3 regions of the Paenibacillus sp. FSL E2-8871 genome follow, and region 3 is predicted to be linked to each of the others. Evidence: riboswitches for the same ligand, from Rfam matches in the RefSeq annotation. Region 3 holds a riboswitch; each other region holds the start of a gene.
What was found. A riboswitch is a leader RNA that binds a small molecule or an ion and turns the genes downstream of it on or off. The one in region 3 is predicted to bind cyclic di-AMP.

Region 1: linked by a shared signal. The riboswitch ahead of NYE25_RS06300 (APC family permease) and the one ahead of NYE25_RS21225 (3D domain-containing protein) in region 3 are both predicted to bind cyclic di-AMP.
Region 2: linked by a shared signal. The riboswitch ahead of NYE25_RS16135 (TrkH family potassium uptake protein) and the one ahead of NYE25_RS21225 (3D domain-containing protein) in region 3 are both predicted to bind cyclic di-AMP.

The regions. Positions count from the first base shown of each region.
Region 1 is NZ_JBBOBV010000001.1:1,388,970-1,392,253, reverse strand. It holds gene NYE25_RS06310 (DsbA family protein) at 157-909, shown strand; gene NYE25_RS06305 (disulfide oxidoreductase) at 906-1,370, shown strand; cyclic di-AMP (ydaO/yuaA leader) riboswitch at 1,568-1,726, shown strand; gene NYE25_RS06300 (APC family permease) at 1,850-3,284, shown strand, end outside.
Region 2 is NZ_JBBOBV010000001.1:3,547,185-3,550,468, reverse strand. It holds gene NYE25_RS16140 (CPBP family intramembrane glutamic endopeptidase) at 1-790, opposite strand, end outside; cyclic di-AMP (ydaO/yuaA leader) riboswitch at 1,106-1,287, shown strand; gene NYE25_RS16135 (TrkH family potassium uptake protein) at 1,422-2,717, shown strand; gene NYE25_RS16130 (potassium channel family protein) at 2,731-3,284, shown strand, end outside.
Region 3 is NZ_JBBOBV010000001.1:4,673,914-4,677,197, forward strand. It holds gene NYE25_RS21215 (HD domain-containing protein) at 1-54, shown strand, start outside; gene NYE25_RS21220 (TatD family hydrolase) at 166-936, shown strand; cyclic di-AMP (ydaO/yuaA leader) riboswitch at 1,134-1,363, shown strand; gene NYE25_RS21225 (3D domain-containing protein) at 1,645-2,808, shown strand; gene rnmV (ribonuclease M5) at 2,985-3,284, shown strand, end outside.

The DNA of each region.
Region 1 (3,284 bases), 3.3 Mb from region 3:
ACTTATTAGTAATATTAGGACACAGTGCTATAGCGCTGTGTCTTTTTTACAGCGTTTTTACAGTATTGTTTGCCAAAAAGAGATTAAAAATTATATAATTTTAAATGTATATGATAAAAACTACATTAGTCCACAGAGGACAGAAAGGAACTCTCCTTGAGTAAACCTAATAAAAGTACAAGCGTTCCCCAGCTTAGCAAACAAGAGAAACGGCGGGTAGAACAGGAGCAGCAAAAGCAGAAGACGAGAATTTTAATTATTAGTTCAATAGCTTTAGTAGTCATCATTTTTGTTGGATTGTTTATGTTAGCTTCGAAAGATGCCGCAAAAAATGCCACTTCGGGAGAACCAGTAGCATTCAATTACAGTGAGCTACCTAGAGTCGGTAAAGAGGATGCACCTGTTAAAATTGTTGAATTTGGAGACTTAAAATGTCCAGCGTGTTCCCAGTTTGCAACTTCAGTTAAACCGAAAATTGTTCAAGATTTTGTCAACGAGGGAAAAGCAGCGCTCTACTTTGTAAATATGGCTTTCGTTGGTCCAGACTCTGAAACTGCCTCACTTGCTGCATTATCTGTTTACCATCAGAATCATGATGAATTCTGGAAGTTCTATGATGCTGTATATGCTCAGCAAGGTGATGAGAGCGAGGAATGGGCGACTGAAGATTTCTTAGTAAGCCTTGCGGAGAAAGAGAAATTAGCTATCGATTACGAACTGTTACGTAAAGATATTAAGGAACGTACGTATGCAGATGAGTTGAATAAAGGCATGCAGTTAGCTAGTGAAGCTGGGGTGTCGACTACACCATCCCTTTATATCAATGGAGTAATGACTGCGGATCCATTTAACATTGAAGCGATTTCAACTGAAATTAACGACGCCGCAAAAGCTGTGGAGGCAAAGTGACAAAGTTCCTATCTTTTTGCAAGCGTAACTGCCTGTATCTGGCCTGGTTTGTCTCTTTAGTTGCTGTTGCTGGTAGCTTATATCTGAGCGAAGTATTGAAATATGAACCTTGTAAGCTTTGCTGGTTCCAGCGAATTTTTATGTATCCTCAGTTATTCCTCTTGGGAATTGCGACGTTTCGAGGGGATAAAAGGATTATCCCATATGTACTTCCACTAAGCTTGATTGGTGGCAGTATCTCGATCTATCATTATGCGGAGCAGAAGATTCCCGCGTTAAGTAAAGTGCTTCCTTGTACAATTGGTGTTCCTTGTAATAAGGATTACTTGAACTTTTTTGGATTCATTACGATTCCTTTCCTTGCATTAATCGCTTTTGCTTTAATTAGCATTTTACTTTGGTACGGACGCAAGGAAGAAGAAGTGATGGATTTAGATACAGAGGAAAGTTTAGGATTTTGATTTTTTAATTTTAAAGGATCCGAAAAAATGTGAAAAGTGATTAAAAACACGATCCAGAGGGATAATTGAAGAGAATGAAAGAGAGCATCCAATAAGACGCTGTATTTGCGCTTACTGGATGTTTTTTCATTCTTTTTTCATTTTTTTCAACGCTTTACTGTATAAACTTTGTAGACTAATATTAGACCTTGTGAGAAGTTGAATATGCGCTGAATTTTCTTAGGAAAAACGGGGGAACCAAACTTGGCATATGTGCCAATGGGGTGAATCGGAATGGGTCGATTAGACTTTTACCGTAGGGCTAAACCACAGCCCGAATCCGCCAGCTAACCTCGTAAGCAAAGGTGGGATAATGACCATGCATAGCATGCGGATCATTTCCGCATGCTATTTTTAGTGTCTGCATTTATGAAATCCACCAATGAAAACAGCGCGCGGAAATTCCGTTTCAGCTCCCAAAGAAAGGAACTGTATCCACCATGGTAAGCAAGGTAAAACGACTATTGATCGGGCGTCCGATGAAGTCGAACGAACTCGATCATGAAAAGTTATCCAAGGTTAAAGCACTGGCTGTCCTGTCTTCTGATGCGCTCTCGTCTGTAGCCTACGGAACGGAACAAATTTTGATTGTACTGGTGGCTGCGGGGTTTACTGCCATCTGGTATTCCCTGCCAATTGCATTAGCCGTATTGGGCCTGCTGGCCATCCTGATTTTATCCTATCGGCAGACGATTTACGCTTATCCTCAGGGAGGCGGAGCTTACATCGTTGCCAAGAGTAATCTTGGTGTTCCGACAGGGCTCTTAGCAGGAGGGTCTTTGTTAGTGGATTACATTCTGACCGTAGCTGTTAGTGCGTCGGCAGGGACGGATGCGATCACATCGGCTTTTCCAAGTCTTCATAATCACACCGTTCTTATTGCAGTATCAGTTATTATTTTACTTACTTTGATTAATCTTCGCGGAGTTACAGAATCAGCTTCATTCATCGCAATCCCAGTGTATTTGTTTGTAGTGTCGATTGTAGTGTTGATTATCTCCGGTATTATTAAATATGCAGCAGGTGGCGTACATGCGAATGTCCCTGAAATTGGCTCTGCTGTTTCTAATGTTAGTTTGTTTCTACTATTAAAAGCCTTCAGTTCTGGCTGTTCGGCACTTACGGGTGTAGAGGCTGTATCGAATGCCATTCCAAACTTTAAAGCACCAGCTGAAAAGAACGCAGCCAAGACCTTAATGGTTATGGGGGTTATACTTGGATTTATGTTTACAGGTATCACACTACTGGCGTATTGGTACGGCATAGTGCCTGATGAAAAGGCAACGGTTGTTTCACAGATCGCTGAATCGACCTTTGGCCGCGGAACCTTATATTTTTTCATTCAAGGTATCACAGCAGTAATTTTGTTCTTGGCAGCTAATACAGCTTACTCAGCGTTCCCGCTGCTCGCATTTATGTTTGCAAAAGATAAATATATGCCACATGCTTTTATGGTTCGTGGAGACCGTCTAGGTTTCTCTAATGGTATTATTTTTCTAGGTGTTCTGTCTGCTGTGCTTGTAGCTGCATTCCACGGAAATACAGAAAGCTTGATTCCACTTTATGCGGTTGGTGTATTCATTCCTTTCACATTGTCACAGCTAGGAATGATGGTTCATTGGTTTAAAACAAAACCAGCGGGATGGAAAAAAAGATTTGTTGTAAATACCATCGGTATGCTGACTACATTGACGATTACGCTTATTTTTATCATCACTAAATTCTCAAGCGTATGGATGGCTTTCATTTTCTTACCTGCTGTAATGTTCGTGTTCCACCGGATTCACAAGCACTATTTGAACACTGCAGATCAGCTTCGTATATGCCCGAGTACAGATAAACCTTTGATTAAAGGCAGTACGGTTGTTGTTCCTG
Region 2 (3,284 bases), 1.1 Mb from region 3:
TAGGCAAACCGTAGCCGAATAAAGTAAACTTTTCCGCGAGAGAGGTCTGGTCCTTTACATAGGAGGTATGCCAGGCTGGAGCGGTGAATCCTGCTTTAAAGCTGGATACCTGTTCGCCAGTGAAATCGAAATAATAGTGTAGTAAGGATTCGCCGATCTGAACGGAACGATCTGTATACACGAGCCCGTAGTTTCCCGTATTCGATTCAATTTGCAGCTTGGCGGGATTTACATCCCATTCCTGAAGCCAGGGACGGGCAAGACTTTCTTTTTGTGCAAGTGATAAGGTAGTACCCTTGTCCTCTTCTTTTGCACTGGTGGATACATTGTTTGGTAATCCGGTACCTGATCCTTCTGCACCTTGTGTGAAAGCGACAACTGCACCAGTATACATATTGAGGTCAACAGAGATCAGTGGCTCTTGTTCCGCTGAAGGACTAAGTGTTACACGAAAGATGTCAAAAGGATATCGTTGATCCAATTTCTTTTTTGTATAGTCCTCCAAAAGCTTCTCGCGGGACATATAACCATAAAAGGAAGAGTCCGTATCGTACAGTACATTCCACTGATCGGTTGGTGCTTTGGTGTAGTTCAGCTTTTGTTCTGCGAATGATATGGCTTTGTCGCGGGCTTCCGCCTTGCTGATGACAGTAGTATCTTCCCCGGCAGGGCTATTTAGCACCGAGGGAGCAATTTGAAACATAATAAATAGAATAAGACCGATAATGCCCGAGATGATGAGCCTCTTGGAGAGGGCACGTTGCTGTAAGGGCTGGCCAACGGGATTCATGTAACGCCTCCTTGTAAACTGACAATGTTATGTTCCATTATAGTATTAGTGCCATGATAGTTACAAAAATCATCGTATATTCTTTTTATGGGTAATAGAGATATTATAGAATAGGTAGCTGAATATATACCATGAATTTAAGGTGATTATTTCTTCATTTTTCATGAAAATCGATGCAATTGCAGGGAAAACACGGAAAAGTGATGAGAAAAGGCTCTCCTTATGGTACATTCTCTCCAAACCGCATTTTTCATTTGATTCACCATTAATTGTGTCTTTGTGATTTATCGAAATAACATATATAATTTGTATGCAATTGTATAATAGCCGAATTTCAGATGAAAACGGGGGAACCATAAGAAGTAATGAAAAGATGATTATACGCCATAGGCGTTGTCTTTATTCATCAGGGGTGAATTTCGTTCTAGGAACGAATAGGGCAGCCTGCACAGTCCGAATCCGTCAGCTAACCTCGTAGGCTAATTTTCTGCAGGAACCAAGGGTAGCATTGGTTTTCCAGTGCTTTTTTTGTTGGAATTTTTTAAATTAAGATAAGAGGGTGAGCGTAGTGGCTTCACAGTTTCGCAGGGTTTCTGAATCAAAGTTCCTGAAGCTCTCTCCGCCTCAGATTATGGTGCTTGGTTTTGCATCGATCATTCTGATTGGAGCCTTGCTCCTTATGCTTCCCATTTCGAGTACCAACGGGAATGCTGTGAGTTTTATTGATGCGTTGTTTACTGCAACATCGGCAACCTGTGTGACAGGACTTGTGGTGCTAGATACCGGGACGACATTCACAATTTTTGGGAAAACCGTGATTATGATGCTTATCCAGGTCGGCGGCTTAGGGTTTATGACAATGGCCACCTTATTTGCCATGATGATGAAACGCAAAATTTCTTTGCGGGACAGACTGATCCTGCAGGAAGCAATGAACCAAGGCTCAATGGAGGGGATTGTTCGACTGATCCGGAGGGTACTTATTTATTCTTTGGTCATCGAAGGCTGTGCAGCGGTGCTTCTGTCCATACGCTGGGCATTTGATATGCCGCTGGGAAAGGCCATTTATTTTGGAATATTTCATGCGGTGTCCATGTTTAATAATGCTGGATTTGATATTTTCGGGGATTTCCGGAGTTTAACCGATTATGTATATGACCCGCTTGTGAATATCGTGGTGATGTTTCTGATTGTCTCCGGCGGTATTGGTTTTATTGTCATGTCCGATCTGGTGGAGTTTCGTGTCAAACGTAAATTATCTTTGCATAGCAAAGTGGTCCTCTCTACCACTTCAGGGCTTATTCTTATCGGTGCTTTGGTTATTTTTATTTTTGAATTTACGAATCAGCGCACATTGGGTAATCTAAATTTCGGCGGCAAAATATTATCGGCATTCTTTCAGTCCGTATCGCCCCGAACCGCCGGTGCTAACACGGTGGATATTGCCGGACTGCGGCAAGCCTCACAGTTCTTTATGGTTATTCTTATGTTTATTGGTGCATCACCGGGTTCGACGGGTGGCGGGATCAAGACAACAACGTTTACGATTATGATTGGTGCGGTAATAGCTATGCTACGCGGACGTGAAGATGTTGTACTGTTCCGTTATCGATTGGCGCAGGAGCGTATCTATAAGGCGTTGACATTAACTTTACTGGCTTTACTATTGGTCCTCTCTGTGTCGATGTTACTGTCCACAACAGAGGATAGTAATTTCTTAGCGATATTATTTGAGACAACCTCTGCCTTTGCAACGGTAGGACTAAGCATGGGGCTGACACCTGAGCTGTCTATCATCGGCAAGATTCTGATCTGTCTGACCATGTTCGCGGGTCGGCTAGGTCCATTAACATTAGTGTATGCGCTTGGACCAAAACAGGGTAAACCATTGTATAAGCACCCAGAAGGTAAAATAATTATTGGATAGGAGTTAATCCGAGATGAAAGCACAGCAATTTGTAGTAATCGGCTTAGGTCGCTTCGGTTCAAGTCTCGCGCTTGAGCTGATGGAAATGGGCTACGAGGTGCTCGGGATCGATCACCATGAAGAGCGCGTAGAGGAAATGAGTGATCACCTGACGCATGCGGTAGTGGCTGATGCTACAGATGAGGGGATTATGCGTTCGCTTGGTGTACGGAACTTCGATTGTGGGATTATAGCGATCGGCGACAATATGGAACGAAGTATTCTGGCGGCGATTTTGTTAAAAGAGATTGGAGTCAAGCAAGTGGTAGCCAAGGCGATCTCGATCCTTCATGGTCGTGCGTTGTCCAGGCTGGGCGTGGACCGGGTTATTTTTCCGGAGCGGGATATGGGCATTCGTGTAGCACATCAGCTCGTGACACCCAATTTGCTGGATTATATTGAACTGTCCAAGGATTATAAAATTGTCGAGCTAACCGTTCCGTCTTGCATGAACGGGAAAAGCTTGTCAGATTTAAATACAAGAGCGAAATATGGCTGCAGTATTGTTGCCCTGAACCGGGAAAGTGG
Region 3 (3,284 bases):
AGAAATGCGCTTACGCGATTGCCTGCTTCTATTGCAGAGATTTTTGCAAAATAATACAAGAAAATATGGGATTTATGACAAGAAGAGTAGAAATATAAGATATAACGGATAGCGTGAAACTTATATTGTCTTATATCTAAAAAAGAACAAGGAGTGAGGGTTAAAATGTTTCTGTTTGACACACATACGCATCTGGATGCACCTCAATTCGACGAGGATCGCGAAGAAGTTATCGCTCGTGCTGTAGAAGCAGGAGTTAGCAAGATGATTAATATCGGATTTAATCGGGAGACGATTCCCTCAACGATGAAGCTGGCGGAATCTTATGATTATATTTATGCGGCAGTGGGTTGGCATCCTCAGGATGCGATTGATATGAAAGAAGGAGATCTCGATTGGATCGCTTCTCTATGCAGTCATAAAAAAGTAGTGGCTATTGGTGAAATCGGACTGGATTATTACTGGGATACTTCTCCCAAGGATGTGCAACAAGAAGTTTTTCGCAAGCAAATTGGACTAGCCCGTGAACTAAATATGCCGATTTGTATTCATGATCGTGATGCCCATGAGGATATTGTACGGATTTTACGGGAGGAAAAAGCAAATGAGGTTGGAGGCGTGATGCACTCGTTCTCAGGAAGCTGGGAAACAGCTAAAATGTGCTTGAATCTTGGTTTTCATTTATCCTTTGGAGGACCCATTACGTTCAAAAATGCAAGAGTGCCAAAAGAAGTGCTTGCGCAGACCCCACTAGACCGATTATTGATCGAAACCGATGCTCCATATTTGACTCCACACCCCTTCCGCGGGAAGCGAAATGAGAGCGCTCATGTGAAGCTTGTAGCAGAGGCAGCAGCTGAAATTAAAGGGTTAACATGGGAAGAATTGGCTAAAATAACGTATGCGAACGCACTGGAACGATTTGGGATTGAGTGAAAACGGGAGCAAAACAGGCGAAAAATAGAGAATGGCCGATATATTAAACTTTTTTAATATAAAAACGGCTGAATATTACAATATTTTAACCATATTTTTGCGTAAACGTGGTTGAATCGTCCTTTACAACATGCATCAAAACAGGATATCATCTTTTCAGTGATGTGAGCTGTGTTATAGTGACAGCCATTGATTCATGGATCGTCTCGCTGAGTCTCCGTATGGAGAACGGGGGAACCAATATTGACCTGCCGCATGCCTGTATTTTAAATACGGTTTAGACGTGCCGTAGGACAGTATTTGATTTCTTCACGTGGTCTTTGGGGTGAATTTAAGGGCAACCGCCATGAGCGGGTGACCTGAAATAGGGCGTCTCTCTTTCGTCCGAACCCGACAGCTAACCCCGTAAGCGCAAGTAAGAGAGGCAACCTCGTGCACAAGCATTCTCTATTCTGATATTGGAGAAGCCACGAAAGAGTCCTCAGTTGAACTCTTTTTAGGCTTTTTTATTTTTGAATAAATAGAATGTTGCCCACATACTGTTATATAACAGGGGTGGGAGTAGCTGTGCCGAGCAGGCGATCCATGAGCAGGAGACGCTAAGTTATTACGTGCGTGTCCTGTGACAATCTCAAATAGTTTCGTCAAAGGAATTCAGTCCTCATGATATACAATTGACGACGGGGCTATGTAAGGAGGATGGAGAGAATGGGCGTATTCCAACCAGAAGTATCCCATGATTCGCAGTCATCCAGCAGGTCTTTCGCATTACGGTGGGAGCAAGTAAATACTCGCGTACTTTTACTTGCAGGCGTGATTTCAGTCGCTATCGCGCTACTTATTCTGCTGTACGTACACGGTCAAAGTAACAAACAATTATTTTTAGTAATAGACGGGCAAACACAGACGCTTGAAACGCGAGAAGCGCTTCTTGGTGATGTGTTGGAGAAAGAGCAAATTTCGCTGCAGCCGCATGATGAACTATCTTTAGGACTGAGTGATGAAATAAAAGACGGTGACCGTGTCGTTATCAATCGTGCGCAGAAAATTAGTCTTACTGCGGATGGAGCAACAAAAACGTTATATACGACCGAAGACACAATTGGTAAAGCAATTGAGAAAATGGGCATTACCCTAGAAGGTCATGATAAGATTTTCCCTTCGTTAGACACCACCATTTCTGCAAACATGGAGGTTAAGATTGTTCGCATCAACAAACAGACTGTACAGCGATCAACTAACTTACCCTTCAGAGTCATCAAGACAGCAGACCCCTCCCTTACTGTGGGAACAGTTAGAGTGGCACAGGCAGGCAAACCAGGCGTCATGATTCAGCATATTGAAAAGATCTACCAAGACGGAGAACTGGCCTCTATGCGCATGATTGGTAAGGAAGTACAAACGGTAACGAAAGATAAGATTATTGCCGTTGGTACCAAAGCACTTCCTAAGCCGGCTGTAGCTAAGACTACAACAACTTCCAAATCAAACACCACTTCAAAAACGGCTAAGGTTAGCGCCAAGACTAATAACGTCACTAGCAAGGCTGGCGTAGACTTTGAGTACAAGAAGATGATTAAGAACGTCTCCATGACAGCTTATTCATCAGAAGAGCCAGGTATTGGTACCAAAACTGCCTCCGGAACACGCGTAACGGAAGGTCGTACAATTGCGGTAGACCCGAATGTAATCCCTATTGGCTGGTGGGTATATATCGAGGGGCTTGGATTCCGCCGAGCAGAAGATACTGGCGGTGCCATTAAAGGCAATAAAGTAGATGTCTATTACGATTCACTGAGCCATGTCCGTAATTTCGGTCGTAAATCGCGCACCGTTTATGTGATTGGACCTGTGAAGCCGGAGTTAAACTAGGCTGAAGCTTTTGCAAATTATTCTTTGATAAGCTATAGTGATGATAACCGTTAAGGAACGCCAGATGATCATTTCGTTGATCGCAGAGCAACCGCTCATCACTTATACATTCTTTAACCAAAAGAAGAGGAGCGAAACCTCTTCTTTTTTGCTTTTTTTGGAAGGAGTCAAGAGATATGATTAAGGAATTAATTGTCGTTGAAGGTAAGAGTGATACCGTCGCTGTTAAACGCGCTGTAGAAGCAGATACGATCGAAACAGGGGGCTCGGCTGTAGACCGGACCGTAATTGCGAAGATCGCGCTTGCTATGGAGCGTAGAGGAGTGATTATCCTTACTGACCCGGATCACGCGGGTGAACGAATTCGTAAGATTGTGTCCGCAAAGGTTCCGGGCTGTAAGCATGCCTTCATTCCGGAGAAGGACGCAACCCGCAAGGGAGATATTGGTGTGGAGAACGCTTCTCCAGAGGCGATT